Regions from separate parts of the Mycobacterium sp. NPDC051804 genome, predicted to be linked through region 2. Evidence: predicted binding sites of a transcription regulator. Region 2 holds the regulator's gene; the other holds the start of a gene.
The links. Region 2 encodes HspR, which represses chaperone genes until heat shock. Its sites were predicted from a motif close to ANNTGAGTNNNNNNNACTCANNT; they were not measured.

Region 1 (16,029 bases), on a different contig from region 2:
TCGCGGTGCACAACGCCAACAAGCGCGGCGCGGTGCTCGATCCCGACAGTGCCGACGATCGCCGGCGTCTGATCGAGTTGGCGGGTGACGCCGACATCGTGGTGGACAGCGGGAACCCCGGAGCGGCGGCGGCGTTCGGAACGTCCTGCACAGCGCTGGCCGATCAGTTCGGACACCTGGTCGCCTTGTCGGTGACCGACTTCGGCACCGCTGGACCGTACAGTTCGCGGCAGGCCACCGACGCCGTGCTGTACGCGATGTCGACGGCACTGTCACGGACTGGTCCCACGACGGGCAGGCCGGTGCTGCCGCCCGACGGTGTGGCGTCAGGGACGGCGGTGGTGCAGGCCGCGTGGGCGGCCCTGGCCGCCTTCTACCGTCGATTACGAGACGGCAGAGGCGATTACATCGACTTCTCGCGGTTCGAAGGAGTCCTGCAATCGCTCGATCCGCCGTTTGGATCGGAGGGCCAGGCCGCCGTTGGTCTCAAGTCGGCGGGCGAACTGTGGCGGGGCCGACCGCGAAATCAACACATCTATCCGATCTTCGCGTGCAAGGACGGCCATGTTCGAATTTGCCTGCTGTCGGCGCGTCAATGGCGCGGAATGCGTGGTTGGCTTGGCGAACCCGAGCAGTTCTCCGACCCCAAATTCGACACGATCGCCGCGCGCTACGCCGCCTCACGCGAACTCAACGCCGCGATTGCCGAATTGTTCGCATCCCAGACGATGGACACGCTGGTCGCTGGTGGGCAGGCGCGCGGAGTGCCGGTCGCCGCGGTCCTCACCGCGGCAGAAGCGTTGGCGTCAGACCACTTTCGTGCAGTCGGCGCGTTGACCAACCTGACCATCGCCGATGGCGTGAACGTGGCTGCTCCCGTGGGACCCATCGTCGTCGACGGGCGCCACGCCGGGGTAGAGCGTCCCGCGCCGAAGGCGGGGGCGGACGATCTTGGTTGGGCCGCAGGCAAGTTCACCGTCCAACCCCGCGGCGCTGACGTGCATCGGCCGTTCGAGGGCCTGCGCATCCTCGATCTCGGCGTGATCGTCGCGGGTGGCGAGTTGGGTCGACTCTTCGCTGACCTGGGCGCCGAGGTTATCAAGGTCGAAAGCGCCGCCTATCCGGACGGCCTTCGTCAAACGGCGCCCGGCATGACGATGAGCAGGTCGTGGGCATTGACGCACCGCAACGAGCAGAGCCTCGGCCTCGACCTCCGGCACCCTGAGGGAGCCGAGCTGTTTCGCCGTCTGGTCGCACAGGCGGATGCAGTGTTCGCCAACTTCAAGCCAGGAACACTTGACTCGCTTGGCTTTTCGTACGAACAGCTGCGAGCCATCAATCCGCGCATCGTGCTGGCAGAAAGCAGCGCTTACGGAGCGACAGGTCCGTGGAGCGACCGCATGGGCTATGGCCCGCTGGTGCGCGCGGCGACAGGTGTCACCTGGCTCTGGACCTCCGAGGACGCCGAACCCGATAGCTTTTATGACGCGACCACGGTCTTTCCTGACCACGTCGCAGCCAGGCTCACCGCGGTCGCGGCGCTGGCCGCCATGGTTCGCCGCGAACACACCGGAACCGGTGCGCACGTGCACATTCCGCAGGCCGAGGCGGCCGTCAGCCAGCTCAACACCGCGTACGTCGCCGAAGCCGCGCGCACAGCAGGGGTTGAGGTGACCGACGACGTAGCGATCCATGGCGTCTACCCATGCGCGGGAGACGACGAATGGTGTGTCATCTCCGTTCGGTCCGACGCCGACCGCGCGGCACTATCGATGGTCATCGGCCGTGATCTTCCCGATGAGCGGGCACCGTTCATCGCCGCGGTGTCGGAGTGGACGCGCGCCAAGGACAAGACGGATATCGCCGCGATCCTGCAAGGGGCAGGTGTTCCCGCCGCGCCGATGAACCGGGCGGTGGACATACCCGCAGACCCGCAGGTGGCGTTCCGGGGCCTCTACGCCGAGATGGCACATCCGTTGTTCGAGGCCCCGATGCTCAGTGAGACGGGACCCGCGCGGTACACCCGGATTCCCGCCGCGGAACATCGGCCCGCCCCTATGCCGGGCGAGCAGACCCGCCAGATCTGCCAGGAGGTGCTCGGATTGAGCGCCGATGACACCGATCGGCTCATCGCCGACGGCGTGCTATTCACAGAACAAGGGAGCCCATGATAGATCCGCGGACGCCGGTCTTGGTCGGCTACGGCCAGGTCAACCAGCGCGACGAGAACCCCGACGTGGAACCCGTCGACTTGATGGAGTCGGCGGCCCGCGCCGCGGCCGATCCGCGCGTCCTGGAGGCCGTCGACGCCATTCGCATCGTGAATCTGTTGTCCTGGCGGTACCGCGATCCGGGCCGGTTACTCGCACAGCGCATTCGGGCCGAGAATGCCACGACGCGATACACCGGCATCGGCGGAAACGTGCCGCAGACACTGGTCAACAAGGCGTGCCTGGACATCCAGACCGGCCAGTCTGAGATCGTGCTCATCGCCGGCGCCGAAACCTGGCGTACCCGTTCACGGGTGCGCAAGGCCGGCGGCAAGCTCAACTGGACCAGTCAGGACGATTCGGTGCCACTCGCCGACGGTTCCGACGAGGGCATCGAACTCGCCGGACCGTCGGATCTCAGGATCAAGCTGGATCGGCCCGCCTACGTCTATCCGATGTTCGAGCAGGCACTGCGGATCGCGGCCGGTGAAACGTCCGATGAACACCGGCGCCGCATCGGAGAACTCTGGTCTCAGTTCAGTTCGGTTGCCGCGACGAATCCGCATGCATGGAGCCGAGAGGAGCTGTCGGGCAACGAGATCGCCGAGCCTAGTCCGGGCAACCGGATGGTCAGCTGGCCCTACACGAAGCTGATGAATTCGAACAACATGGTGGACCAGGGTGCAGCGCTGGTGCTGACGTCCGTCGAGAAGGCCACCCATCTCCAGATCCCGCGCGATCGTTGGGTTTTCCCGTACGCGGGCACCGACGCGCACGACACCTATGCGATCAGCGATCGCGCGGAGTTCTACACCTCACCGGCGATCCGCATCGCGGGCAACCGCGCGCTGGAATTGGCTGGTGCCGACATCGACGACATGGCACTCATCGACCTCTACTCGTGCTTCCCGTCCGCCGTGCAGGTGGCGGCCAACGAACTCGGACTGCCGAGCGGCGATCCGTCCCGGCCGCTGACCGTGACGGGCGGGCTCACCTTTGCGGGTGGGCCGTGGAACAACTACGTCACGCACTCGATCGCCACCATGGCCGAACAACTCGTCGCCAACCCGGGCCGGCGCGGCCTGATCACTGCCAACGGCGGCTACCTCACCAAGCACAGCTTCGGCGTGTATGGGACCGAGCCGCCCACCCACGAATTTCGTTGGGAAGACGTACAAGAGGCGGTCGACCGCGAGCCCACCCGCGAGGTGGTCGTCGAATGGTCGGGGGTGGGCACCGTCGAATCGTGGACGACCCCGTTCGACAGAGAGGGCGCCCCGGAGAAGGCGTTCCTCGCCGTCCGGACTCCCGAGGATGCGCGTGCGCTCGCCGTGGTTCCCGAGGACGTCGAAGTGACGGTCCAGGAGGACATTGCGGGGGCCAAGGTCCAGGTCAATCCCGACGGCACCGCCACACTTCTGTGAGCTAGTCGAGGTCGGCCAGCAGCGCTTCGACGCGCTGCCTAGCCACACTGTCGGCGCCGGGCCCGACGACGACGTGCACACGGCTCGTCTCGACGGCGTCGATTGCCGCTTCGGCCACGAGTACAGGACTGATCGCACCCCGCATCGCGTCACCGTTGCCATCCACCGGTGTGGCGGCCGCGCCCTGCGGTACGAGCGCGGCGGAGTTCTGCCCCAGCGGGGTGTCCACCATCCCCGGACACAGCACTGTGGCGCCCAAATGCTCTGAGACCGATTTCAATTCGGTGTTCAGCGTCTCAGTCAGCCCGACGACGGCGTGCATGGTCGCGTTGTACGGTGCGAGGTTGGGCAACGCAATCAACCCGCCAACCGATGCGGTGTTGAGAAAGTGACCGGAGCCTTGGGCGATGAACAGCGGCGCGAATGTCCGCACTCCGTGTACGACGCCCATCAGTTTCACGTCAACGAGCCAGCGCCAGGTTTCCAGCCGCTGTTCCCACGTCGGAGCCATTTCGCCGACCACGCCCGCGTTGTTGCACACGAGGTCGACGCGTCCGAACCGTTCGATGGTCTCGTCGGCCAGCGCGTCCACATCGGCGTCGACGCTGACATCGGCGTGTACACCGACGATGCGACCCGGGTGCCGTGACAGCGCGTCGACGGCGGTGGGGATCGCGTCCTCGCGGACGTCGGCGATCATGACGTTCACGCCGCGGCGCACCAGGACGGCGGCGATCGCCAGCCCGATGCCGCTGGTGCCGCCGGTCACCACGGCGACCTGTCCCGCTTCGATCTTCATGACTAGGGAGCCTCCAAGGGCACGTCGGAGTACTGCGGTACGAAACCGTCAGCGGAGAAGGTGAAGCCCTTGTCGTCGAATTCGCTCAAGCACGAGACACCCGTGGCTTCCTGGACGTTGCAGCGGAATCCGGCTGCGGCCAGAATCCTGTTGAACGGCAAGACTTTTGCCGGTCCGGGATCAAGTGCGAATTCGGGCTGTTTCAGCGCGACGAACTGTGCGGCACCCTCACGTGGCATGACGAGTGCGTTGGGTGTCGTGGTTTCGTCGGTGGTGCCGGGCACGGAGTCCGGTTCGCCGGCAATGCCCATGGCGGACGGCCAATTTTCGGCGGACTGACATCCCTCCTTCACCCGCGGGATGATCGCACACGCCCAGGTTCCGCTCGGTGACGTGAAGTAGTAACTCGTCCCGGCCGGTGGGTACGCGACGTAGTCGAACGCGTTCACCAGGTGCTTGTTGCTCGGCGCCGGGCTTGAGGGCGGTGCGCCGCGGGGCGCCGCCTCTGTATGCGACTCGTCGGTGTTGGTGATGGTCCCGCCCGAGCAACCGGCAGCAAGCACCGCGACAGCGGCCACCGCCATGAGAAGTGTGCGCACGTTCACCTATGCGCCGACAAGCTGTTCCGGATCGACCGGTTCCCGCGACCGGACCAGCGATTTGATGTCATCGAGCCCTTCCCAGATGTTGACGTTCATCCCCGCGAGCACCCGGTTCGCGTCGTCGAGCCAGAACGCCGTGAATTCGCGGCCGGCCACGTCGCCGCGGAACAGCACCCGGTCGTAATCGGGCGCGTGCCCGACGTACTCCATACCGAGGTCGTATTGGTCGGTGAAGAAATAGGGCAGTTCGCTGTATTCCTGCGGCTTACCGAGCATTCCCGCCGCCGCGATAGCGGGTTGCTTGAGTGCGTTGGCCCAGTGTTCGGTGCGGATCCGGGTGCCGAACACCGGATGTTCGGCCGCGGCGATGTCGCCGACGGCGAAGATGTCGGGATTGCTGGTTCGCAACGCCGCATCCACGAGTACGCCGCCGTTACCGGTGGCCAGGCCCGCGTGTTCGGCCAGCCCGATGTTGGCGGCCGCTCCGACCGCAACCAGTACCGCGTCGGCGACGACGGTGGAACCGTCGCCCAGCTTGAGCCCGGTCGCCCTGCCTTCCGACGTCGTGATCTCGTCGACCGTGGCGCCGAGTCGGAGATCCACGCCGTGGTCGCGGTGCATGACGGCGAACATCTCACCGGCCTCGCGCCCGAGCGCGCCCATCAACGGCACGTCCGCGGTTTCGACGACGGTGACGTCCGCGCCGCGTTCGCGAGCACCCGCGGCGACTTCGAGGCCGATCCATCCGGCGCCGACGATCGCCAGCGAAATACCTTCTGCCAGAAGAGAGTTCAGGGCTTGGGCGTCGTCGATCGTGCGCAGGTAGTGCACGCCGTCGGCATCGGCGCCGGGAATCGGTGGCCGGCGGGGAGTGGACCCGGTCGCCAGCAGGAGCTTGTCGTAGCTGACGGCGGTCCCGTCGGGCAGGGACACGGTGTGGGCATCGGGGTCGATCGCGGACACCTCGGTGCCGAGTTGCAACTCGACGTGATGGTCGCGATACCAGGCCGACGGTGCGGCCGTGAAGTCCCCGAACTGCTTTTTGCCGAGGAGAAACTCCTTCGACAGCGGGGGACGTTCGTAGGGCAGGTGTTCCTCTGCGGCGAATAGCACCACGTGCCCGTCGAAATCCTTGTCACGCAATGCTTCTGCGGCCTTTGCTCCGGCCAGGCCGCCGCCCACTATGGCGAATGTCGACGACGTTGTCATGTCACCTGAGCTTACTCGCGACGAGGTCTGATGGATCAGGCCAACAGGTCTTTCAGTGTCCGCGCATTGTGGATTGCGTGTCCGCCCAGGTCGTTGTTGAAGTAGACCAGCACCCGTCGTCCCTCCTGGTGCCAGCCGGTGATCCTGTCGGCCCATTCGCGCAGCTCATCACCGGTATAGGAGCCTGCGTAGATCGAGTCCTGCGGGGGTCCATGCATGCGGATGTACACCAGGCGGCTCGTCGCCCTGGGGACACATGGCAGGCCGGCGCCGCTCATCACCACGTACGCGGCATCGTGGCTCTCCAGTAGCGCGTAAACGGCGTCGTCGTCCCACGAGGGGTGCCGAAACTCCATGGCCACCGGAATCCAGTCGGGCATCAGAGTGAGGAAATGGACGAGTCGGTTGTCGTCGCGTTCCAGCTCGGGATGCAGTTGAACGAGCAGCGCCTCGCGTCGGTCGCCGAGCGCGGTCCAGCTGCGCTCGAACCGCTCGACCCACGGTTCCGGCGAGCGCAGCCTTCTGTAGTGCGTGAGGCCTCGCTGGGCCTTGACCGACATCGTGACGCCGTCCGGGAGTCGCTGTCGCCAGCCCTCGAAGGTGGCGTCCTTCGGCCACCGGTAAAAGCTCGCGTTCAGTTCGACGGTGTCGAACTCTTCGACGTAGACAGCCAGCCGCTTCGCGACAGGCAATCCGGGCGGGTACAGGACGCCGGCCCAGTGGTTGTATGACCAGCCGGAGGTCCCGATGCGTATCTCGCTACTTGGGCGGGAGGCTCTTTGCGTAGTCGACGCCACGGTTCACCCAGCCCTGCAGCTGGCGTTTGGTCTTGACACCCTCCACGGATACCCGCAACCAGCCGCGTGTCTCGCGGCCGGCCATGATCATCGGTTCGACGTGGTCGCGCGCCAGCAGCTGGTCCGTGTCGTCGCGCGGCACCCGGACCATCAGCCCGCCTTGGCCGCTGACACACACCGACATGTTGCCCCCGATGAGGAACGCGAGCCCGCCGAACATCCGCTTCTCGTCGACACCGCGCTCTCCTGCGATGAGCTCGCGGACACGGTGAGCGAGGTCTTCGTCGTAGGCCATGCGACGACCGTAACGCCATGGCGCGATTCGGGCGGAATTCGCGCCATGGCGTTACACGCTGCGTCAGGCGGCGGCGGTCACCGCCTGCTCTGCAGGCACCAACGCCTGCACGATGATGTCCGCGACGTCGACCATCGGCTTGACCTCCAGCGACTCGAGCACGTCGGCTGGGACGTCATCCAGGTCGGCCTCGTTGCGCTGGGGGATGAAAACCGTTGACAGACCGGCTCGTTGCGCCGCCAACAGCTTCTGCTTGACGCCGCCGATGGGCAGCACCCGGCCGTTGAGCGTCACCTCGCCGGTCATGCCGACGTCGGAGCGCACTTGGCGCCCGGTCGCCATCGACACCAGCGCCGTCACCATCGTCACGCCTGCCGAAGGACCGTCTTTCGGCACCGCGCCAGCGGGCACGTGGACGTGGATCCGGCGATCAAGTGCCTTCGGGTCGACGCCCAGCTGCTCGGCGTGGGCCCGCACATAGGACAGCGCGATCTGGGCGGACTCCTTCATGACGTCGCCCAGCTGACCGGTCAATTGCAAGGACCCCTCGCCCGAGGAAGATGGAGTCGCGCCGGCTTCGATGTAGAGCACATCGCCGCCGAGGCCGGTGACCGCCAGCCCGGTCGCCACACCAGGCACCGCCGTGCGTTCCGCCGACTCCGGCAGGAACCGCGGACGGCCCAGGTAGTCAACGAGATCGGGCTCGTCGATGACGAGCGCTTCGTCGGCCGCCGCCAGCCTCGTGGTGGCTTTGCGCAACGCTTTGGCCAGCAGTCGCTCGAACTGCCGCACACCCGGCTCGCGGGTGTAATCGGCCGCGATCTTGCGCAGCGCGGCATCTGTGACCTCGACTTCATCATCGGTGAGGGCCGCCCTTTCCCGCTGTCTCGGCAGCAGGAAGTCGCGTGCGATCGCGACCTTGTCGTCCTCGGTGTAGCCGTCGATCTGGATCAACTCCATGCGGTCCAGCAGCGCCGACGGGATGTTCTCGATCACGTTGGCCGTCGCCAGGAACACGACATCGGACAGGTCCAGATCCAGCTCGAGGTAGTGGTCGCGGAACGTGTGGTTCTGGGCTGGGTCCAGCACCTCGAGCAGTGCCGCACTCGGGTCGCCCCGGTAGTCGGAGCCGACCTTGTCGATCTCGTCGAGCAGTACGACGGGGTTCATCGAGCCGGCCTCGCCGATCGCACGCACAATGCGGCCGGGCAGCGCGCCGACATAGGTGCGACGGTGACCACGGATCTCGGCCTCGTCGCGCACACCGCCAAGGGCGACGCGCACGAACTTGCGGCCCAACGCCCGCGCCACGCTCTCGCCCAGCGAGGTCTTGCCGACACCCGGGGGACCGGCCAGCACCATGACGGCGCCGGACCCGCGACCGCCGACGACGGCCATCCCGCGCTCGGCGCGCCGAGCACGAACCGCCAGGTACTCGACAATGCGGTCCTTGACGTCCTCGAGGCCGTGATGGTCGGCGTCGAGGATCTCCCTCGCCGACTTCAGGTCGGTGGAGTCCTCGGTGGTGACGTTCCACGGCAGGTCCAGCACGGTGTCCAGCCAGGTTCGGATCCACCCGCCTTCGGGGCTCTGCTCGCTGGAGCGTTCCAGCTTGCCGACCTCGCGCAGCGCGGCTTCGCGGACCTTGTCCGGCAGGTCGGCGGCCTCGATTCTGGACCGGTAGTCATCGGAAGACCCTGTGCCGTCGTCCGAATCCCCCAGCTCCTTGCGGATGGCCGCGAGCTGCTGACGGAGCAGGAACTCCTTCTGCGTCTTCTCCATGCCTTCGCGCACGTCGTCGGCAATCTTGTCGGTGACCTCGACCTCCGCGAGATGATCGCCGGTCCACTCGATGAGTGCCTTCAGCCGTTCGCCGACATCGGGGGTCTCGAGCAGTTGGCGCTTCTGAACCTGCGTCAGGTACGACGCGTACCCGGCCGTGTCGGCCAGTGCCGACGGGTCGGTCAGCTGGTTGACGAAGTCGATGATCTGCCAGGCTTCGCGGCGCTGCAGCATCGCGAGCAGCAGCTTCTTGTACTCCGCGGCCAAGGCACGGATCTCTTCCGTCGCCTCCGGCTCTTCGATCTCGGTCACCTCGACCCACAGCGCCGCACCGGGGCCGTTGGCGCCGGCGCCTATGTGCGCACGTTTGGTGCCGCGCACCACCGCGGCGGCTCCATTACCACCCGCGATCCGGCCGACCTGCACGATCGACGCGAGCACGCCGTAGGACGCGTACCGGTCTTCCAGGCGAGGAGCGATGAGCAACTCACCGGATTCGGTGGCCTGTGCTGCGTCGACGGCGGCGCGGGCCGCGTCGTCCAGCTCGATCGGCACAACCATGCCCGGCAGCACGATCGATTCGTTCAGGAACAACACCGGCACTGATTTGGCTTCAGCCATTATTCCTCCAAAGTTCAGTCAGACCGACTCAACCTTGGGAGGGGTGGGTTTGTTCCCCGACGCAGTTTGTGCACGAAAAGGAGCGGTGAGCGCTCCAAAACGTGCACAAATCGCTCCACAAATGGCAGGGAGCCTGCCGTTCGGGGGTTACGGCAGGCTCCCTGTGTGGGTGGAACTAGGCGGTAGCTTGCGCCCCCAGGACCCGCTGGATATCGGGCTTCATCATCTCCAGCTGCTGACCCCAGTAGCCCCAGCTGTGCGTTCCCTGCTGCGGGAAGTTGAACACACCGTTGCTGCCACCAGCTGCGACATAGTTGTCCTTGAAGCTGACGTTGGTGCGCAGCGTCAGTCCCTCGAGGAACTGTGCGGCCATCATGTTGCCGCCGCCACCGCTGGTGTCCAGATCCGACGGCGTACCGGAACCGCAGTAGATCCAGACGCGGGTGTTGTTCGCCACCAGCTGATTGATGTTGACCATCGGGTCGTTGCGCTTCCACGCCGGATCCGAGGACGGGCCCCACATGCTCTCAGCGTTGTAGCCGCCGGCGTCGTTCATCGCCAGACCGATCAGCATCGGCCACCAACCCTCGGAGGGGTTCAGGAAGCCCGACAGCGATGCGGCGTAGATGAACTTCTGCGGGTGATAGATCGAGTACGTCAGCGCCGTGGCACCGGCCATCGAGATGCCGACCACCGCGTTGCCGAGCTGCGACACACCCTTGTTCGCTTCCAAATACGCGGGCAGCTCGTTCGTCAGGAACGTCTCCCACTTGTAGGTGTAGTCCTGGCCGTTACCCCGTGACGGCTGATACCAGTCGGTGTAGAAGCTCGACATGCCGCCGACGGGCATGACGGTCGACAGACCGGACTGGTAGTACCACTCGAACGCCGGGGTGTTGATGTCCCAGCCGTTGAAATCGTCCTGCGCGCGCAGGCCGTCCAGCAGGTACACCGCGTGCGGGCCGCCGCCCTGGAACTGCACCCGGATGTTGCGATTCATCGACGGGGAGAACACATCTAGATACTCGACCGGCAGACCGGGCCGGGAGAACGCACCAGCCGTCGCCGAACCCCCGACGAAGCCGATCAGCCCGGGCAGAGTCGCCGCCGCAACGGCACTCACCGCCAGTCTGCGCAACCACTTACTACTCCGAAACCTCTCACTGACCTTCATAACGGCAACCAACCCACCTTTCATTACCTGGCGCAAAGCCTTTGCCGTTGCTCTGCCTGCGTAATGAAACACGTGGACCGGGCGAGTTCGGCGGCTCGACACCCGGTTGCGATATCGCGGTTGGCTAACGATTCCGACTCGGCGCGGACTCAGGAACAGCGGATTTGTGGTGTGGCCAGTGTGGATGATGTGACTGAAGTGATTGAGCGTAGGACTACGACACGCCGGGAGCGAGACGGCGTAGCTGTGTCACGTGCCGGGGTTCCAATTCGTCGAGTGACCTCACGCCGAGAAGCGCCATCGTGCGGCTGACCTGGCCTGACAGGATCGCGATAGCCCGGTCGACGCCCGCCTCGCCGCCAGCCATCAGTCCGTACAGATAGGCGCGGCCGACCAACGTGAACCGCGCGCCCAGCGCGACCGCCGCCACGATATCCGCACCGGACATGATGCCGGTGTCCAGCAAAACCTCGGTGTCGCGTCCAAGCTCTGCGGCAACGCGTGGCAGTAGATGGAACGGGACCGGCGCGCGGTCGAGTTGGCGGCCACCGTGGTTGGACAGCACGATGCCGTCCACTCCGACGTCGACGACCGACTTGGCGTCCTCGAGAGTCTGAATTCCCTTGACCACCAACTTGTTCGGCCACTGCGACTTGATCCAGGCCAGGTCGTCGAAGGTCACGGTCGGATCGAACATCGTGTCCAGGTACTCGGCGACCGTGCCGGGCCACCGGTCGAGCGAGGCGAACGAGAGTGGTTCGGTGGTCAGCAGGTCGAACCACCAGCGGGGGTGCGGAACCGCGTCCAGGACGGTGCGCACCGTCAATGCCGGCGGAATCGACATACCGTTGCGGGTGTCGCGCAGGCGGGCCCCCGCGACGGGCACGTCGACCGTGACGAGCAGCGTGTCGAAGCCCGCGGCCGCAGCTCGCTCGACCAGCGCCATCGACCGGTCCCGATCCTTCCACATGTACAGCTGAAACCAGTTGCGCCCGTGTGGGTTTGCAGACTTAACCTCTTCTATCGAGCTGGTGCCCAGGGTGGACAACGAGAACGGGATGCCCGCGCGGGCGGCGGCGTGCGCACCCGCGATCTCGCCCTCGGTCTGCATCAGCCTGGTGAATCCGGTCGGTGCGATGCCAAAGGGCTGGGCCACCCGGTCGCCGAGCACGGTCGCCCCGGCGTCCACCCTGGCGACGTCACGCAGGATGGTGGGGTGGAATTCGATGTCGCGGAACGCTTGTCGTGCTCGCGCCAGCGACAATTCCTCCTCGGCCGCACCATCGGTGTAGTCGAACGCCGCCTTGGGCGTGCGGCGTTTGGCAATGCGGCGCAGATCCTCGATGGTCAGCGCGCGGTCGAGACGGCGGCGCGTGAGGTTCAGGTCGGGCTTGCGAAACTGCAGCAGCGCTGCCAATTCCTGGGGTCGTGGCAGTCGGCGCTTCATCTGCGACTCAGTCCTGTGTGGCGGCCAGCGCGCGCCGCAGGCTCTCGCGTCGCTCTTCGATCGCCCGTCCGAGATCCTGCAGCAGCACCGGCTTTTTGGCCACCAGATCCTCGATGACCTCGCGATCGAACCGCAGGACGGTGACTTCCTCGAGGGCATACGCCGCCGCGGTGACAGGTTCGAGAGTCAGCGCCGTCTGTCCGAGGAAATCGCCGGACTCCAGTGTCCGGACGGGAACCATGCCACCCGCATTGTCGGTTGCCGCAAGCCGGACTTTCCCGTTGACGATCAACGTCATCCGCTTCGGGACCTGGCCGGAGTATTGGAGGTATTCGTCAGCTCCGTAGCGCGTCAGGCGGACCCGGTGGAGCAAATCCTCTTGGTCCTGTTGGTTCAGTCGCAGCGTCGGAGCGATGATCCGCAACGAGGTCTCCACCCGCTCCGGCGTCGCGAATTCGTCTTCCGCCTCGTCGAGGTGCAGGCCGGCTCGCCGCGATGCGTACCAGACCCAGCGCAGGAACTGTGATTTGGCGGCGAAGTCATCGGCGGGGGAGCGCAGCGGAATTCCGGTGCTGTATTCCAGGGAACCTGACCGGACACTGGACGGTGTCGCGCCCGGCCGAACCTGCGGCAGCATCGCGGCCGCCTGGTTCAGCATTCTGATGACGTCGTCGGGTGGGTCGTCCACCGAGAAGACGGTGGTGACGCCAAGGGTATGGGTGCCGGCCGGCCGGCTGAGATTCTTGAACGACGCGGCCGCCAGCGCCGAATTGGGCATGATCATCATGCCGGCGCCGGTATCGATATGCGTTGCCCGCCAGTTGACTTCGACGACCCGGCCCCGTGCACTCGGTGCGTCGATCCAGTCGCCCAGCTGAAACGGCTGTTCGAACAACAGGAGCAGGCCCGAGATGATCTGGCCCACCGAGTTCTGCAAAGCGAGGCCAAGCACGATGGACGACACGCCAAGTGCGGTGAAGAGGCCGCCCACGTTCGCGCCCCAGATGTAGGCCAGCATGATGCCGAGGCCGACGGCGATCACCGCGAATCTGGCCACGTCGAGGAAGATCGACGGGATTCGCTTGCGCCAGCTGCCTTCCGGAGCGCCCTGGAACATCGTCGCGTTGAGACCCGACAGCAGCAAGACCAGCACCACGAAACCGAACACCGTCGCGACCACACGCACCGGCGTCGCCTCGCCGTTGACCTGGATCGCCTGCACCAGCAGGATCAGCAGCGCACCGAGCGGCAGGACGTAATTGCGGATCAGATGCACGGGACGGGCCAGTGCGTTGTTGCGGCGCAGCAGAGCGTTGTGCAACTCGGTCAGGAGCACCAGGCAGACGGGAAAGCCGATGGCCACGCCGACGGCCCAGTAGAACCATCCCGAATCGAAAATGCTGCTCATTGCTGCGCCAACCGCCAGACGGGTTGTTCTTCACCATCCACGGTGATCACGCCCGCGGACACAAACTTGCGGCTGTCGCGCATAGTGTCGTAGACCGCGGAGGTGACGTACACACCGGGTTGGGGCGAACCGCTCTGCACCTGATAGGCCAGGTTCACCGCCGACCCCCACATGTCATAGGCGAGCGTGGACCGCGCGACCAGACCGCTCGTCACCGTGCCGGTATCGATTCCGGCACGCAGGCTCAGGTCATGTCCGGTCTCGGCGTTGAACCGCTCGATGATGCGTTGCATCTCGATCGCGAAATCGACCGTGCGCCTGACATTGTCGAGTCGCGGCACGCTGAGTCCACAACTCGCCAGATAGCCGTTGTGCAGGGTTCGCACCTGTTCGACACCGAGATTCTCTGCGGCGGCATCGAATTGGCGTGTCAGCTTGTTGACGATCGTGAGCAACTCATCGGAACTGAGATCCGAAGACAAGGCGTCCAGACCGACGACGTCGGCGAAGATCACCGTGACGTCGTGGTGATCCTGCGCGATGGTCTCCTCGCCCTCGCGGTACCGCTGCACCACCGGCTCGGGCATGAGGGACAACATGAGCCGGTCGTTCTCACGGCGCTGCTCAGCGAGCAACTCCTCCTTGATGGTGAGGTTGCGGCTCATGTCGTTGAACGCGACGGTGAGGTCACCGAATTCGTCGCGCGAATGCACGGGCAGGTTGATGTTGTAGTCGCCGGAACTGATCTTCTGGGCGCCGGATTCCAGGCGGCGGATGGGCCGTACGAACAGTCGCGCGAGCAGCATCGCGGCCAGGCAGACCACGAAGATGATCGCGACCGTCGACAGCACGAGCGTGCGGGTGAACGCTGAGACCGGGGCGAATGCCTCCGACGTGTTGATCTTGGCGATCACGTTCCAGCGCAGGCCCTCGATGTTGGCGGGGGCGTATGCCTGCAAGGTCTCGTGACCCAGATAGTCTTCGGCGATCAGCGTGCCCGACTGCCCGCGCTGGGCGAATTTGGTGGCATCCGTCGGCACCGGCTGGATCAGCGTCGTACCGCCCCGGTCGATCGCCTCCTGCGCGATATCGGGCGGCGTGCCGGCGTCGACGACGTCGCGTTTGTAGGCCTCGGGGTCTTCGAGGAACAGCCGCGAATCCGACCGCATCAGGTCGTCGTCGCCGACGATGAACGTCTCGCCCGTCTTACCCATGCCGGACTCTTCCCACTTCCGGTTCATCGTCATCAGGCGATTGATCTTGGAGATCGGGAACTGCAGGGCCAGCACCCCGTCGACCCGGCCCTGCGGTCCGACCGGCGACAGGAACCACGCGGTCGGTTCGTCCGCCGGCTCGTACTCACCGAAGTCCGTCAGGCCGACGTAATCGACGGTGTTCGAATCAAGCGCTTTGGTGTACGCGGTGGCCAGCGGGCCGCCCTTGAACGGTCCGGTGAAGATGTTGGTGCCGAGGTCCACACCTTTGTACGCGGTGTACACAATGTTGCCCCGGGTGTCGAGCAGCAACGCGTCCTCGAACTCGAAGCGCGTGACGATCTCTCGGAAGAAGTCGTTGTACCGGGCGTTGGCGGCCGACCACGCGCTGCCGTCGCCGGCATCGTCGAAGGCGATGGCCTTGTCCCACTCCGAGACCGAGAACGGCGCGGTGTAATACGCCTGCAGGTAGCGCTGCGCATTCGTGTTCGGCAGCACCGCATCGACGTCGATCTCCTCGCCGGCCTTCTTTTTCGTCGGGGCGAATTGATCGGTGTAGTAGTCGATGATCGACTGCTGCTGGGCCGGGCTGATGTTCGCGCCGTTGAGTTGGTCGAAGCCGGCTGTGAACGCCTGGATCGCCTGAGTCGACGTGGCCCCACGCGAATAGATCACCAGAGAATCCTTGAGATCTCCGATGCCTTCCTGCAGCTGGCGGCTCTGCGACTGACGAATCTCGGTCAGGCGGTCGAACACCGACTCCCGCAGCGAGGATCGACCCGATTGGTACCCGATCGCGCCGACCACAGCCGCCGAAAGGACGCTCGTGACGAGCAGCATCATCAAGAGTTTCGACTGAATGCTGACCCTGGACGCGACGGGCAGCCGCAGATTTCTGGGTCTCTTGGTCGGCGTCGTCGGAGCGGGCGATTCCGGATCGCTGGATGTCGTCATTGAATCGAAAACACTAGCTTGCGAAACTGGTCAAAGAGGGGGCTGTAGGCAAAATGTTGTCATCGGACGATCCATTCGATCTGCAGCGCTTCG
Region 2 (16,029 bases):
TCGGCCCGAGTGATCAGCCGGCCTTCGGAGTTGACGTGTTTGAAGGTCGGGCTCAGGATCGCCTCGATGGTTGCGACGTCGCCGGCGGTGATTGCCGTCAGCCAACGCACCTCCTGGCGGAGCACATCGGCGCACGGCCCCATCTCGAGCGGCAGCGGAGCCCCCGTCGCCGCGTCGAAGCAGGTGTTGGCGGCACTGGCCGACGCGGGTGCATACAGAGCGAGGGCCGAAAAAGCGATCAAAAGCGTCAGCCATCGCTTCATAAGAACAGTCCCCTTCATCAATGATTGCTAGGTTGCTTGTCGAATGATGCGACGAAAGGACGAGCATTGGCGGGCGATTGGGGATCAGTGCTCGTCGAGCTCATACCGCTGGCGCTCGTCGTCGCACTCTCACCGGTATCGATCATCCCCGCGGTACTCGTGCTACAGACGCCCCGTCCACGACCGGCGGGATTGGCATTCCTCGCGGGTTGGCTAATCGGACTTGCCGCGCTGACGACCATCTTCCTGCAAGTGTCGGGGCTCGCCGGCGGCCACCACGGTAAGCCTCCGAGCTGGGCATCCTGGCTGCGCATCACGGTGGGGGCGGCCCTAATCGTGTGGGGTGTCTACAAGTGGCTCAACCGCAACAAGTCCGAACACAGCCCCAAGTGGATGCGGAGCATGTCCAAGCTGACACCGGCACGTGCGGGGGTGACAGGACTCGCGCTCACGGTCATCAATCCGAAGGTGCTGTTCATCTGTGCCGCAGCGGGTTTGGCGATCGGTACGACGAGGCTGGATGGCACCCGGCTCTATCTCGCCGTGCTTTGGTACGTCATGGTCGCGGCTTCAACAGTTGCGCTGCCGATCCTCGCCTACGCCGTATCGGGCGACCGCCTCGATCCGCTTCTGGTACGGGTCAGGGACTGGATGGACCGCCAGCACGCCGTGCTCATCGCGGCGATCCTGGTCGTGATCGGTCTGCTGGTGCTGTACAAGGGAATTCACGGCCTGGGCCTCTTATAGCGCGGGCAATCCCAACTCGTCGGCGTCGGCGGTCAAGTAGCGGGTAACCGTCGGCGCGATCAGCCGGACCACATCGTCGTCGGGCAAGGTCGCCAATGGCGCCACCCTCATGACGTAACGCAGCACCGCCGCCCCGACGAGTTGACTCGCTGCGAGCATCGAGCGCAGCCTGGCCTGTTCCCCGCCACCGAGCACGCCAGACACCGCTGTCAGCACATAGTTCTGCATGAAGGCGCGGAATGCGTCATGGGCATCGGAGTTGGACGTGGCCGACTGCAACATCGCGACCATGCTGGGACCGGTGTCGGGAGCCTCCCAGATCCGCAGGTACGTCCGCACCATGCGGGTGCCGATATCAGGATCCTCGTCGGGACCGCCGGTCAGCGCGGCGACAAGCACAGCCGGATCGATGATGAGCCGGAGCGCCTCGCGGAACAAATCGGCCTTCGAGCCGAACAGGTACAGCACCATCGACGGATCGACGTGGGCGTCGTCGGCGATCGACCGCAGCGTCGTCTTCTCGTATCCCTCTGCGGCGAACCGCACCTTCGCCGCCGCCAGCACAGCCTCGCGCGACACCGGATCTCCCTGGCGTCTTCCCCGACGCTTCGTCGTTTTAGCTGGTGAAGGCATATAACGACAGTAGCATTTCACTGACTGTTGAAATTCACGCCGACCCGGGATACGCTTTCGTCGGCATTAATTCAACGATTAGTGAAAAGAGCGTTCAATGAGCACCGAGACACTGCCCCGGCACACCCATCACGCATCAGCCGGGCACGAACCTCCGGCGGCGCTCCGGGCTACCGGCATCGTCGTGGCGCTCACTGTCGCGCTGGCGATCATCGCGATCGCGTTCGCGCTGCCCGCCGCCCGGACCGCACCGCACGACGTGCCCATCGGCATCGCCGGCCCGCAGGCGGCCAGCGGCCAGATCTCCGCAGCCCTGGAGAAGCAGGCACCGGGCGCCTTCGCTATCACCTACTACCCGGGCGAGGCCGCACTGCGGGACGCGATCCACAATCGCGACGTCTACGGCGGTATCGCTTTCGGCCCCGACGGACAACGCTTGCTGATCGCCACTGGCGGGAGCCCGATGGTCGCGCAGCTGCTGACGCAGATCGGCAATGGCATCGCCCAGCAGGCCGGGGTACCGATACACACCGAGGACCTCGCACCGCCGACGACCGACGATCCACGCGGCGTCGGACTGGCCGCATCCGCGCTGCCGATCACCCTGGCCGGACTACTGCCTGCCATCGCCTTGTTGTCAATGCTCAAGCGTGAGGTGTGGACCCGGTTCACCGCCACGGTGGTCTTCTCGGGGGTGGCGGGCGTGTCGGTCGCTGCACTGCTCAAGTACGTGTTCGGCTCCGTCGATGCAAACTTCTGGGGCGTCGCCGCCGGACTCTCGCTGGGAGTGATGGCGATGGCCTTGTTCATCCTTGGGCTCGGCTCGCTGTTCGGCCGGGTCGGCCTGGCGCTGGGAGCGTTGTTGGCGCTGCTGCTGGGCAACCCGCTATCGGGGCTGAACAGCGCACCGGAGATGCTGCCCGCCGGCTGGGGCCAATTGGGGCAATGGTTGCCGCAGGGTGCCAATGCCACACTGCTGCGGTCGACGGCGTTCTTCGAGGGAGCAGGCGGAGCGCTGCCGATCGTGGTGCTGACCTGCTGGTCGCTGCTCGGTGTGGCGCTCGTCGTGGTGGCAGCGCTTACTATCGAACGGCGTGGGACTCGATGATCGGGACGCGCTGCGCATATTGCGCGACACCGTCGACCCCGCACTCGGCTCCGACGCACTGATCCGTCGCTTCTACACGCGCTGGTTCGCCATCGACATGTCGGTCCGCGACCTGTTCCCCCCGGACATGACGGCTCAACGCAGCGCCTTCGCCAAGGCGGTGACGTGGCTGTTCGGTGAACTCGTCGAGCAGCGGGCCCAGGAGCCGGTGGCGTTCCTCGCGCAGCTGGGCCGCGACCATCGCAAATACGGTGTGACACAACGGCATTACGACAGCCTGCAGGATGCCCTGCTGACGACGCTTCGCACTCAACTGATCGAACAGTGGGACGACCGGCTCGCCGAGGCCACCAGCGACGCGGTCGCGTTGCTCGTCGGGGTGATGCGAGGCGCCGCGGACGCCGAGAAGGGTCCGCCCTACTGCGACGGCACGGTGATCGAACTCATCCGCGCTACCAGGGACGTCTCGGTGATCCGGCTGCAACTGGACCGTCCGCTCTATTACCACCCGGGCCAGTACGTCACCGTCCAGGTGCCGCAGTGGCCGCGGCGGTGGCGCTACCTGAGCCCGTCCATTCCCGCCGACCGCGGAGGCGGTATCGAGTTCCATGTCCGTTCGGTGCCCGGCGGCATGGTGAGCCCGGCGATCGTCGGCGAGACCAGACCGGGCGACCGGTGGCGGGTGTCGAACCCGCACGGCGCGATGCACATCGACCGCGACGGCGGCGACGTGCTGATGGTGGCGGGCGGCACCGGCCTGGCGCCGCTGCGGACGCTGATCATGGATCTCACACGTAAGGCCGTCAACCCGCGAGTCCACCTGTTCTTCGGCGCCCGCTATCCATGCGATCTCTATGATCTGAAAACGCTGTGGCAGGTCGCGTCACAGAACCCGTGGCTGTCGGTGACGCCGGTGTCGGAGTACAGCACCGATCCGCCGTGGGCCACCGATTTCCCCGATGTGGCGCCCCCGCGCGGTCTGCACGTCCGCCAAACGGGAACGCTGCCCGAGGTCGTCACCAGGTACGGCGGTTGGGGCGACCGACAGATCCTCATCTGCGGTAGCCCGGAGATGGTCGCCGCCACCAAGGCGGCATTGCTCGCCAAAGGTGCTCCGGCCGAACGGATCCAGCACGATCCGCTCGCCTGACCCCTAATATGTGATCATGATGCGCGCGGCACGGATGCACGGATACAAGCAACCTCTGCGGCTCGAAGAGATCCCGATCCCCGACATCGGGCCGGGCGAGGTCCTCGTCAAGGTGGGCGGTGCGGGCATGTGCCGCACGGACTTTCAGCTCATCGACGGGTACTTCGGCACCGATATGCCGATGCCCGCAACCCCGGGACACGAGATCGCCGGAACGATCGACCGGGTCGGTGCGGGCGTGCCCGCGGCGGCCGGGCTGTCGGAGGGCGACCCGGTGGTGGTGTTCGGCCCGCTCGGTGACGGCTCGTGCCGCCAGTGCCACCGCGGCAACGAACACATCTGCAACCAGGGTCACTGGATCGGTTTCGGACCGCACGGCGGTTATCAGGAGTACGTGCCCGTCGCCTACCAACAGCTGATAAAGGTCAGCGGCAACCTGTCGCCGCTGTCGCTGGCGCCGCTAACCGACGCGGGCCTCACGCCGTACCGGGGTTTGAAGAAGCTGCGCGCCGCCGGAGTCCTCGGTCCCGGCACGGTGCTCGCGGTAATGGGCATCGGCGGCCTCGGCGCCTACGGCGTGCAGTACGCGAAGCTGCTCGGAGCGGGTGCGACCGTCGTCGCGCTCGCCCGGAATCCCGAAAAGCTGGCGCTGGCAACGGAAAACGGTGCCGACCACACCATCAATATCCGGGACAAGTCCGACGATCAGGTGCGCGACGCGCTCGAAGAGGCCACCGGCAAGCGTGAGTTCGACGCGGTGATCGAATGCGCGGGTGCCGAGGAGAGCATCCGGTTGGCCTTCTCACTGCTGGCGACCGAGGGTGCTGTTGCGTCGGTCGGACTGGTGGGCAACCGGGTGGACATCTCGCTGTTCCCGTTGGTCAGCCGGGAGTACACACTGTTCGGGTCGTTCTGGGGCAACTACACCGACCTGACCGAGGTGGTCGCGCTCGCCGAGGCGGGCAAGATCAAGGACTCGGTCACGCAAGTCAACTTCGAGGACGTCAACGACCATCTCGATGCGCTGGGCCGCGGCGACTTCGTCGGGCGCGCGGTCATCGTCTACTAGACGGGTACCCGCCGCCACAGTTCGTCGAAGGCGATGCTGTCGAAGAACGCGGTGCCCTTGACGATTCGGTCGCCCGCGAACGTCAGATACCACGTATAGGTGTTGCGGTAGGGCACGCCGTCACGGGCGGTGGCTTTGCCGTCGAAGAACACGATGACGGTGTCCCCGTCGGCATAGATCTCGCGGACCGTCGGCTTCAGCGGGACGGACAAGCGCTCGTTGAACTGTCGGATGACGTTGCTCAGGAAGTCCTGCTTGCCGTGGTACACCCGCGACGCCACCGAATTGCCGACGACCTCCCATGTGACGTCGTCGGCGATCGCTGCGAGCGGGCTCCCGGTGCCGTTGGCCCACGCCTCGAATCCCGAGCGCACCGCCTCGAGGTTGCGCGTCTCGCGGTCGTCGTGCATGGCAGGATCGTAAGTCATGCCGAAATTCGAGCCCGTCATTCTTCGCGATCCGTCGTCCGCCCTAACGGGCACCTTCGTACCGGCGGCCGGCCTCATCGGCACCTCACTCGCCGACGGCGACGACGAGTTCCTCGGCCAGCGTCGCGGGCTGGAGGCCTACGTCAGCGCGGGCAAGACGATGGGCATTCCGATCCTGTATCCGTGGGCAAACCGGTTGAGCGCCAGCGAGTATGAGAGCGACGGCATCGCCGTCACCCTGACCCCCGGCAAGGGCGGCGTCCGCGCCGACGACCACGGCCTGCCCATCCACGGAGTGCTCGCCGCCTACCCGGGTTGGGACGTCACGGCGCAGTCCGAGAACACGCTGGCGGCAACCGTCGACTTCGGAGCGAGCCCGGAATTGCTCGCGGCGTTCCCGTTCCCTCATGTGCTCACGCAGAGCATCACGCTCGCCGACCGCACACTCACGATCGAGACCACTGTGACGCCGACAGCGTCGGCTCCGGTGCCGCTGTGTTTCGGTTATCACCCGTACTTCACGATTCCGCGTGTGCCACGCGACCAATGGCGGCTCACCACACCGGAGATGCGGCATCTGCCGGTGGATGACCGCGGCATCCCGAACGGGGAGCACGAAGACTGGACGGGCGGTGCCCAGTCGTTGGAGTCCGTGACATACGACGACGGCTTCGACGAGGTACCCGCCGGCGCGATGTTCTCGCTTGCCGGCGGCGACCGTCGGGTCGATGTCACGTTCGAGGCGGGTTACCCGGCCGCGCAACTGTTCGCTCCCGGCACGGACAGCCTGGTCGCGATCGAGCCGATGGCCGCGCCGACCGACGCGCTGCGCCGTGGTGACTACCGCAGCGCGCTGCCCGGACAGCCGGCGACGCTGCGGTTCTCCGTCAAAGTCACCTAGCGCTTGTTGCGCGGCTGCCAGACCACCAGGGCTGTGCTTTTGGACCTGGGTTGTGAACGCAGTTCGTCGATCTCGCGCGCCATCTCCTGCAGGCGAGCCTGCAACGCCTCGACCTGATTGGTCAGCTCGATGATCCGCTTGATGCCCGCGAGATTGACGCCCTCGTCCTGCGACAGGCGCTGAACCTCACGGAGCAGATCGACGTCGTGCTGCGAGTAACGCCTACCGCCGCCGGAGGTGCGCTCCGGGCTGACCAGCCCGAGCCGGTCGTACGTGCGCAGTGTCTGCGCATGCATACCGGCCAACTCCGCGGCGACCGAGATCAGGAAGGTCCGCGCTTCGTTGTTGGCTCGCTTGCTCATCACGCACCGGCCCAGTTCGCTCTCGGGTCGAATCCGCTGGCCCGTTCGGCTTTCGCGTAGGCCTCCAACGCTTCAGCGGCCTCGCCCTCGACGTCCGGCGGCACCGCCACCTTGACGGTGACGAGCAGGTCGCCGTGACCACCGGAACGCTTCGGAACACCTCGGCCGCGCACCCGCAGGATGCGGCCGTCCGAGGTGCCCTTGGGCACGCGGACACCGACCTTGCCTTCCAGCGTGGGCACCGAAAGCGTTGTCCCGAGCGCCAATTCGTGGAAGCTGACCGGAACGCTGACCGTAAGGTCGTCGCCGTTGCGGCCGAACACCGTGTCCGGTTTGACGTGCACGGTCACGTACAGGTCACCCGAGGGAGCGCCACGCAGCCCGGCTTCGCCCTGGCCGGCCAGCCTGATGCGCTGACCGTCCTCGACGCCCGGTGGGATCCGCACGTTGATCGTGCGGGTCCTGGTGGTCACACCGGTGCCCTGACATTCGTCGCACGGGTGCTCGATGATCGAACCGCTGCCCCGGCACTCGGTGCATGGTTCGGAAAATCCGAACGCGCCCTGGTTGCGGTTGATGACACCGGACCCGTTGCAGTTCGGGCACACCTTCGGGCTGGTACCCGGCCGTGCCCCACTGCCGTGGCAGTTCGTGCACGGTGCGGGACTGGTGAGCCGCAACGGCATCATCACGCCCTTGGTGGCCTCCAGGAACGACAACTCGGTCTCGGTCTCGAGATCGTTGCCGCGCCGTGGCCGGCTCGGTCGCGGCTGTTGTGCCCCGCGCCCGAACAATCCGCCGAACAGATCGCCGATGTTGGCACCGCCGGTCTGGCCGGCCGCATCGAACAGATCGTTCAGATTGAACTCGCCACCTTCGGTGCTGAACCCACCGAAGTTTCCGCCACCTCCGCCACCGAAGCGACCACGACCGAACCCGCCGTTCGCGAAAAGCCTTCGCGTCTCGTCGTATTCCTTGCGCTTGGCCGGATCCGAGAGAACTTCCTTGGCTTCAGACACGGCCTTGTACCGGTCTTCGGCCGCCTGGTTGCCGGGGTTGCGGTCGGGATGGTTCTGCGCGAGCAGCTTTCGGGCCGCCCGCTTGATGTCCTGTTCGCTGGCATCGGAGGCGACGCCGAGCTCCTTGTAGAAGTCCTTTTCGACCCATTCACGCTGGGCCATACCGCGTCACCTCCTTACGGGGTCTAGTTGTCGTTTGATTGTGGAGCCTCTGGCGAGGCTGAGTCGGCGTTATCGGCATCGGGCACGGTGTCGACGACGCCCACAAGGGCGTGCCGCACCACCTGGTCGCCGACCTTGTAGCCGCGACGCATGACGGTTCCCACAACGGGGTGGGTGCCATCGCCCTCGTGCTGCACGGCCTCGTGCAGAGCGGGGTCGAAGTCGTCGCCTTCGTCTCCGAAGCCCGAAAGGCCGAGTCCCTCAAGGGCGGTCGCGAGCTTGTCGGCGACCGACTTCAGGGGTCCGGACTCCAGGTCCCCGTGGTTGCGCGCGCGGTCGAGATCGTCGAGCACGGGCAGCAGCTGGGTGACGATGGTGGCCTTGGAGCGTTCGGCGATGAGTTGCTGGTCGCGCAGTGCCCGCTTGCGGTAGTTGTCGTACTCCGCCTTGACGCGCTGCAGGGTGGACTTCAGCTCCTCGACTTCCTCGCTTCCCGCCACCGGGCCCGCGCCCGGCGCCGACCCGCTGGGGGCCGGGCCGGACGCGGATTCACGGACCTCGCCGGTGTCAGGATCGATGCGCCGCTTGTCGGTGACAGTCACCGGCTCGTGCGAATCGTCTTGGCTCACTTGCGCTCCTGGTCATCGTCATCGACAACCTCGGCGTCCACGACGTTGTCGTCGGCAGGGCCGGCCGCCGACTCGCCACCGGGGGCACCCGCGGACTGCTCGGCCTGAGTCGCCTCGTAGAGCGCCTGACCCAGACCCTGGGCCTCCACGCCGAGCTTCTCCATCGCGGACTTGATGGCCGCGATATCGGTGCCCTCGAGCGCGGACTTGGCCTCAGCGACCGCGGAGTCGACCTTGTCCAAAGTGTCCGCGGGGATCTTCGATCCACCTTCGGCTTCACGCTGTTCGGAGACGATCTTCTCGGTCTGGTAGACCAGTGACTCCGCCTGGTTGCGGACGTCGGCCTCCTCGCGACGCTTGCGGTCCTCCTCGGCGTGTGCCTCGGCGTCCTTGATCATCTGGTCGATCTCCTCCTTGGAGAGGCCGGAGCCCTCCTGGATTCGGATCGTGTTCTCCTTGCCGGTGCCCTTGTCTTTGGCGGTCACGTGCACGATGCCGTTGGCGTCGATGTCGAACGTGACCTCGATCTGGGGCACACCGCGCGGAGCCGGCGGAATGCCGGTCAGCTCGAAGCTGCCGAGCAGCTTGTTGTGCGCGGCGATTTCACGCTCACCCTGGAAGACCTGAATCTGCACCGACGGCTGGTTGTCGTCGGCCGTGGTGAAGGTCTCCGACCGCTTGGTCGGGATCGTGGTGTTGCGCTCGATCAGCTTGGTCATCACGCCGCCCTTGGTCTCGATACCGAGGGACAGCGGGGTGACGTCAAGCAGCAGAACGTCTTTCACCTCACCCTTGAGCACACCGGCCTGCAGCGCGGCACCCGCGGCGACAACCTCGTCCGGGTTGACGCCCTTGTTGGGCTCCTTACCGCCGGTGAGTTCCTTCACCAGATCGGTCACGGCGGGCATACGCGTCGAACCACCAACCAGCACGACGTGATCGATGTCGGACACCGAGATACCGGCGTCCTTGATCACCTGCTGGAACGGCTGGCGGGTACGGTCCAGCAGATCCTGTGTGATGCGCTGGAATTCGGCACGCGTCAGCTGCTCGTCGAGGAACAGCGGGTTCTTGTCGGCGTCGACGGTGATGTACGGCAGGTTGATCGAGGTGCCCTGCGAACTCGAGAGCTCGATCTTGGCCTTCTCGGCGGCTTCACGCAGCCGCTGCATCGCCATCTTGTCCTTGGTCAGGTCGATGCCCGAGGTGCCCTTGAACTTGTCGACCAACCAGTCGACGATCCGGTCATCCCAGTCGTCGCCACCGAGGTGGTTGTCACCCGAGGTGGCACGCACCTCGACAACACCCTCGCCGATTTCGAGCAGCGACACGTCGAACGTGCCACCACCGAGGTCGAAGACCAGGATGGTCTGTTCCTTCTCACCCTTGTCCAGCCCGTAGGCCAGCGCCGCGGCGGTCGGCTCGTTGACGATGCGCAACACGTTGAGCCCGGCGATCTGGCCGGCTTCCGTAGTGGCTTGCCGCTGAGCGTCGTTGAAGTACGCGGGCACGGTGATCACCGCATCGGTGATGTCCTCGCCCAGGTAGCTCTCGGCATCGCGCTTGAGCTTCATCAGCACGCGGGCGCTGATCTCCTGGGGGGTGTATTTCTTGCCGTCGATCTCAACGTTCCAGTCGGTGCCCATTTCGCGCTTGACCGAACGGATTGTCCGGTCGACGTTGGTCACTGCCTGGTTCTTGGCGGGCTGGCCGACCAGCACCTCTCCGTTGCGCGCGAAGGCGACGACGGACGGCGTGGTGCGGGAACCCTCGGAGTTGGCGACGACGACGGGGTCGCCACCCTCCAGTACCGCGACGACCGAGTTAGTGGTCCCGAGGTCGATTCCGACCGCACGAGCCATGTTGTTCCTCCTGAATTAGTCCAACTGTGGATCTGAGTGCACCGCACTCAAGACTGCTCCGGACGACCTTATCCTGTCAACCCAGACTTGAGTCAAGCACGCTCAACTGTCGAAGTGGTCAACGGGGACGTGAGCGAGTTTGTTCCCGAGGCCCAGATCAAGGGAGACTTGCCCCATGACTGCAGCCCGGCGTGAGCGCGCCGCCCTTGTCGCGACGATGAGCGAGATCGGGCCCGACGCGCCCACCCTGTGCGAAGGATGGACCACCCGCGACCTCGCGGCGCACCTCGTTGTCCGCGAGCGCAGGCTCGATGCCGCACCCGGCATCGCGATCCCGGCCCTCGCCGGCTACACCGACAAGGTGCAGCGGCAGACCGCATCGTCGACCGGCTGGGATGTGCTGGTGGACAAGATCTCGTCGGGGCCACCGCTGCTGTCGCCGTTCAAGCTGCTCGATTCTGTGGCCAACATGGATGAGATGTTCATTCACCACGAAGACGTTCGCAGGGCCCAACCCGGTTGGGAGCCAAGGTCTCTGGACCCCGAGACACTCGCTGCGCTGCGGCGCCCGGTCGGCATGATGGCCCGGCTGACCATGGGCAAAGTGCCCGCCCGCGTGGCACTGCGGACCCCCGACGGCGAGACGGTGGCCGTCGTCGGTAGCGGTCCTGAATTGACCGTCACCGGCGATATCGGCGAGCTCACACTGTTCGTTGCGGGCCGCGACGAGGCCCGGCTGACCTTCTCCGACGCCCAGGCCATCCAGGCTGTCCGCGCCGCGCGCCGGGGCCTGTGACAAACGCGTAGCCTGACCACATGAAAGTCGGCCTCGCCGTTGGGATTCTGCTATCCGCGGCCTCGCTGGCCGGCTGCTCAACGACCGTCGAGGGAAATCCCGTCGCGTCCAGCGTGGCACCGACCGAACCGAGCTTCCCGACGTCGAGGCCGACGCGAACGCCGTCGCCGAGCAGCACACCCCCTTCCACGACGCCGCCCACCGGGCAGCCTGGCGCGACGGCGCTGCCACCCGACGTATCGGGCTACGTGTTCATCGAAACCAAGTCGGGTCTGACCCGCTGCCAGATTTCCGAGGCCGAAGTCGGTTGCGAGTCGCAGTTCACCAACTCGGTCGAAGTGAACGGCATGCCCGCCAACGGGGTGAAAATAACCGCCGAGGGCAGCATGAGCTGGGTCGTCGGCAACCTCGGCGCCATCCCGGCCGTCACGCTCGATTACCAGACCTACAGTGCGCTCGGCTGGACGATCGCCGCAGCCAGCGACGGCACCCGCTTCACCAACGACGGCACCGGCCACGGCATGTTCGTCAACACCTCCGGCGTCGAGGTCTTCTGAGCGGCGCAACCGCATTCACTAGGCTGGCTCTCGTGGATTTCCGGGTCTTTGTAGAACCTCAACAGGGCGCCACCTACGCCGACCAACTGGCGGTCGCACGCACGGCCGAGTCCGCCGGGTACTCGGCGTTCTTCCGCTCCGACCACTTCACCGCCATGAGCGGCGACGGCATGCCAGGACCAACCGATTCCTGGGTCACCCTGGGCGGCATCGCCCGCGAGACCTCCTCGATACGCCTCGGCACGTTGGTCACCTCGGCCACGTTCCGATACCCGGGCCCGCTTGCGATCGCCGTCGCGCAGGTCGACGAAATGAGCGGCGGCCGTGTGGAATTGGGCATCGGGGCCGGTTGGTTTGAAGCCGAGCACAAGGCCTACGCCATCCCGTTCCCGCCGCTGGGTGAACGGTTCGACCGGCTGACCGAACAACTGAACATCATCACGGGGCTGTGGACGACACCGTCCGGCAAGACGTTCGACTACACCGGCACCCATTACGCCGTCGCGGAGTCCCCCGCCCTGCCCAAGCCTCTCCAGTCGCCGCATCCGCCGATCATCATCGGGGGCGCGGGCGCCAAGCGGACACCGGCGCTCGCCGCGCAGTTCGCCGCCGAGTTCAACATTCCGTTCGCACCGCTGGACATGGCTCAGACTCAATTCGAGCGGGTCGCCTCGGCGGTGGCCGACGCCGGACGTCCGGCCGAGTCGATGACGTTCTCCGCGGCGTTCGTGGTCTGCGCAGGCCGGGATGAGCAGCAGATCGCGCGCCGAGCCGGGGCGATCGGTCGCGACGTCGACGAGCTGCGCAGCAACTCCCCGCTGGTCGGGACCCCCGCAGAGATCGCCGACAAGCTCGGGCCCTACCTGCAGATCGGCGTACAGCGGATCTACCTGCAGGTTCTCGACATGTCCGACCTTGACCACGTGGACTTCTTCGCCGCGGAGGTTCTTCCGCAGCTCGGCTGAACAGGCGCTTGCCTGCATGCCGCCACTACTATCAGCGCCGTGGCCCGCCGGTATGACGAGGATGACGACGGGCAGCCCTGGCACAACCGCACCTCCACGGTCGTCGGGGCCAGCGTTCTCGCGATCCTGGTGATCGGCATTTTGATCGTCGCGGCGACGGCGCTGGCCCGCCAGTTCGGCGAAACCGAGGAAGCTCCGATCGACTTCGTCACGCCCTCGTTCTCGGCGACCGCGTCCCACTCGGCCGACACGACCACCACCCAGACGATCACGAGCACGAGCCCACCGGAGACCACCGACATCGACGGACCTTCGACATCTCCGACATCTCCGACATCTCCGACATCGTCCTCAGCGACGACGTCGAGCAGCACTGAGACGCCGACGCGGCGCCCGACGACCGGCAACGATGACGACGAGGACGAAGGTCCCACCACCCGGACCACACGTCGCACGCCACGCACCAACATCACGCGTACATTCAATCCGCTTCCCTGAGCGCCTACTATCGGTCCCCGTGGCGCGATACGGATCTCCTGACGACCAGAACTATCCGGACGACGACCCGACCGTCTACGCCAACTATGGCGACGGTGGTGGATATGACGAGCCGCCCGGCCCCCCGCCGGGTGGCCCGAATGATGAGGTCCCGTGGTTCCGCAAGCCGGCCGCACTCGTCGCTTTGGGCGCCCTCGGTGCGGTGCTCATCGCGCTGATCGTGTTCGGATTGGCCAAACTGATCACCGGGGGCGGCGACGGGCCCTCCGAACAGACGACGTTGACACCGCTCACCACAACGTCGCGATCGATCACATCCACGACGACGCCGACGCCAGAGACCGTGACGGAGACGTACACGCCGACGACCACCGCCGAGTCGCCGACGACCACGACGACCACAACGACGCCGCCAACCACCACGACGACCACGACCACGACGCCCAGCGTCAGCACCAGCATCAGTACCAGCACGGAAACCAGCACGGTCACCGAAACGGTGACGCCGCCTGCTCCTTAACGGCCCCGTGACGCGTATTCGGCCACCAGCGCCTCCGCGCTGCGCACCGCTGCCCGGCAGGCGCGCGTCGTGAACGGATCGTTGAGCGGGTGTTCCGCCCGGCGGCGCCAGCGCTGGGCGGCCGCGAACGCGGAGCGGGGCCCGTCGTAGGGAGCATCGGGTTGCAGGCCCAGTCTGCTCGCGGGGTCGGTGCCGGAGCCGCCGATGATGCGACGCAGTGACGCCATCTCGTCCTCGTTCAAAGTGGTTGATCGAGAACGTAATTGACTAAGCAGCCGTAGCTCCTCGAACGCGTGGGTGTCGGCCAGGAGCGGGTCGATGTCGGCGATGATGGCGCGACTGGCATAGATCGGATTGTTTTCGACGAAGCGCCGCAGCGACACTAGTGCGGTATGCGCCTTCAGGAGATCCGACCGCTGCGCGAACTGCTGGTCGATCACGTCGCGCAAAGCGATCAGGCCGCTGCGCTCGAGTAATTCGTCGGCCAGGGCCAGCGAATCGCTGACTCCGGCGCGCAGCACGGCGATCGAGATCCTGATCCCGAACATGCCGAACCGCTCGAGCAGGGCGGCGCGGGTGGCGGCGTCAACCGGCAACGCGCTGTCCTCGCGGACGAATCGGTCCACCGACAACATCGCCTTGGTCAGTTCGGTGGCATCGACCGCGGCCAGCTTCTCCAGCGCGACGAACTCGCTCTGCCGCAGTGTGCGTGCGGTGAGCGCCAGCAGCCCCGACACCGGTACCACCGCCTGACAGATGCCGGTCTTGTCCATCTCGCTGGTGAACCGCGCGGCGACGTCCTTAGCCGACAGCATGGCGTCGATCCGGCCCGCACCGATCTCGTCGGCGCGCGACGCGACGCCGATCACGCCGAGCGCCCCTGCCGATCCTCCGACCAGTTCGCCGATCTGCATGAGCAGCGCGATGTCAGCGGCGTTGAGGGTGCGCAGCAGGAACACCACGGCGTCGATGCGGGGAACGCCGTCGTCGGGCACCAGCAGCCGCAACGTGCGCTGGGAGACGTCCCTGGACAGCGACGACGTGCCCGGGGTGTCGATGATCGTGGTGTCGATCAGCTCCGCGGCGGGCCACTCCACGTCGAGGTCGACGACGTCCTCGGGGTCGAGGGTGGCGAAGTCGAAGGTGAGACCGCCCTCGACGGCATCGCGGCCGATCGGCACATTCGAGCGCCGGCCGCCGCGATGGTTGGCGGTGACCTTCGGCGTCGGCCCGTGCCGAAACCAGGTGACGATACGGGTGGCCTCGGTGGCATCGGTAGGCGCAATGTCCTCGCCCACAAGGGCATTCACCACGGTCGACTTACCCGCCTTGAGCGTTCCCGCCAAGGCGATGCGAATGGGCTGGTTGAGCCGGCGGCCGATGCGGTCCAGCTCGTTGTGCACGTCAGGACGCTGCGCATAGGCGGGATCGGAGCGGTAGGCCTGGATGGTTCCGCCCAGGATCGCGCGCACCTGGTCACTCGTGCTCATCGACAGACCAGCTTAGGGGGCCTCCCCCGCGAGCTTGGCGGCATGGTCGGTGACCTGGTTGAGGATGTTGAGTTGACGCTCGAGTTCCTTGACGCGCGTATTGCGTTCGTTCTCCTCTAGTTTCGCCGAGGCGATGGTCGCCTGCAGCGATTCGTTCAGCGACCGCGTCGTCTGGTTGGCGATACCGCGGTAGTGGTCACGCAGTTGACGCTGAATGCCTTTGAGCCGGTCGCGCGACTCCTTGTTCACGACGAACGACACGTCGTCGATGAACCGGCGGGTGTTCATCTTCGCCTCGTTGCGCACCCGCATCATCCGGTTGTCCATGTTCTCCCGATACGCGCTGCGCCCCATCAGCAGACCAGCGCCGAGGGACAGCGGATTGAACATGCCGAGACCGGCCAACGACGTCATCATGCCGAACATCAGCACGCCGCCGTAGGACCCCTGCATTCCTATCCCGATCTTGCGGGCCTTGCCGACCGGTTTGGCCTCCAGGGTGGCGAGCGACTTGATCTCGCCGAGGCTGGCGCCCATCTCACGCGCGTCGATCTGCGGCATCTTGATCGCGTTGAGGCCCGCCTCGGTGAAGGTGCGGCCCACCTCCTCGGCCAACGCTGTCGCGCGCTGGTACGCCCAGACGAAGTTGTCGCCGACAGCGGTGGCTATCGCGCTCTCCAGCTCGGTCCCGATCTCGGCCCAGTGCTGCGTCGGGTCGCAGTTGTCGATCTCCTTCTCGATGTGCTGTCCGATGATCCGGAAGCGGCCACGAAGATCGTGGTCGATATCGGCTGTGAGATCGGCGATTCCGTCGTTGAGCACCTGCTGCCACAGCGCGGTCTGCTGCAGTGCCTCTTGGGCTTCCTCTTT

Region 1: a site for HspR is predicted at 9,751-9,773, ahead of lon (endopeptidase La). Genes of this name have one in related genera too.

What each region holds. Positions count from the first base shown of each region.
Region 1 covers NZ_JBITCD010000003.1:196,205-212,233, forward strand. The annotation lists gene ACIA48_RS12065 (CoA transferase) at 1-2,171, shown strand, start outside; gene ACIA48_RS12070 (acetyl-CoA acetyltransferase) at 2,168-3,634, shown strand; gene ACIA48_RS12075 (SDR family NAD(P)-dependent oxidoreductase) at 3,636-4,433, opposite strand; gene ACIA48_RS12080 (hypothetical protein) at 4,436-5,038, opposite strand; gene ACIA48_RS12085 (NAD(P)/FAD-dependent oxidoreductase) at 5,039-6,244, opposite strand; gene ACIA48_RS12090 (DUF72 domain-containing protein) at 6,280-6,999, opposite strand; gene ACIA48_RS12095 (TfoX/Sxy family protein) at 7,004-7,336, opposite strand; gene lon (endopeptidase La) at 7,400-9,739, opposite strand; gene ACIA48_RS12105 (esterase family protein) at 9,915-10,913, opposite strand; gene ACIA48_RS12110 (alpha-hydroxy-acid oxidizing protein) at 11,128-12,360, opposite strand; gene ACIA48_RS12115 (mechanosensitive ion channel domain-containing protein) at 12,368-13,768, opposite strand; gene ACIA48_RS12120 (adenylate/guanylate cyclase domain-containing protein) at 13,765-15,936, opposite strand; gene ACIA48_RS12125 (DUF1810 domain-containing protein) at 15,990-16,029, shown strand, end outside.
Region 2 covers NZ_JBITCD010000001.1:895,041-911,069, reverse strand. The annotation lists gene ACIA48_RS04405 (nuclear transport factor 2 family protein) at 1-263, opposite strand, end outside; gene ACIA48_RS04400 (GAP family protein) at 330-1,010, shown strand; gene ACIA48_RS04395 (TetR family transcriptional regulator) at 1,005-1,643, opposite strand; gene ACIA48_RS04390 (ABC transporter permease) at 1,741-2,751, shown strand; gene ACIA48_RS04385 (FAD-binding oxidoreductase) at 2,738-3,901, shown strand; gene ACIA48_RS04380 (NAD(P)-dependent alcohol dehydrogenase) at 3,918-4,970, shown strand; gene ACIA48_RS04375 (nuclear transport factor 2 family protein) at 4,967-5,398, opposite strand; gene ACIA48_RS04370 (aldose 1-epimerase) at 5,397-6,299, shown strand; gene ACIA48_RS04365 (heat shock protein transcriptional repressor HspR) at 6,296-6,661, opposite strand; gene dnaJ (molecular chaperone DnaJ) at 6,661-7,842, opposite strand; gene grpE (nucleotide exchange factor GrpE) at 7,866-8,471, opposite strand; gene dnaK (molecular chaperone DnaK) at 8,468-10,333, opposite strand; gene ACIA48_RS04345 (TIGR03085 family metal-binding protein) at 10,509-11,129, shown strand; gene ACIA48_RS04340 (hypothetical protein) at 11,150-11,686, shown strand; gene ACIA48_RS04335 (LLM class F420-dependent oxidoreductase) at 11,719-12,651, shown strand; gene ACIA48_RS04330 (hypothetical protein) at 12,691-13,149, shown strand; gene ACIA48_RS04325 (hypothetical protein) at 13,169-13,669, shown strand; gene ACIA48_RS04320 (dynamin family protein) at 13,666-15,159, opposite strand; gene ACIA48_RS04315 (dynamin family protein) at 15,172-16,029, opposite strand, start outside.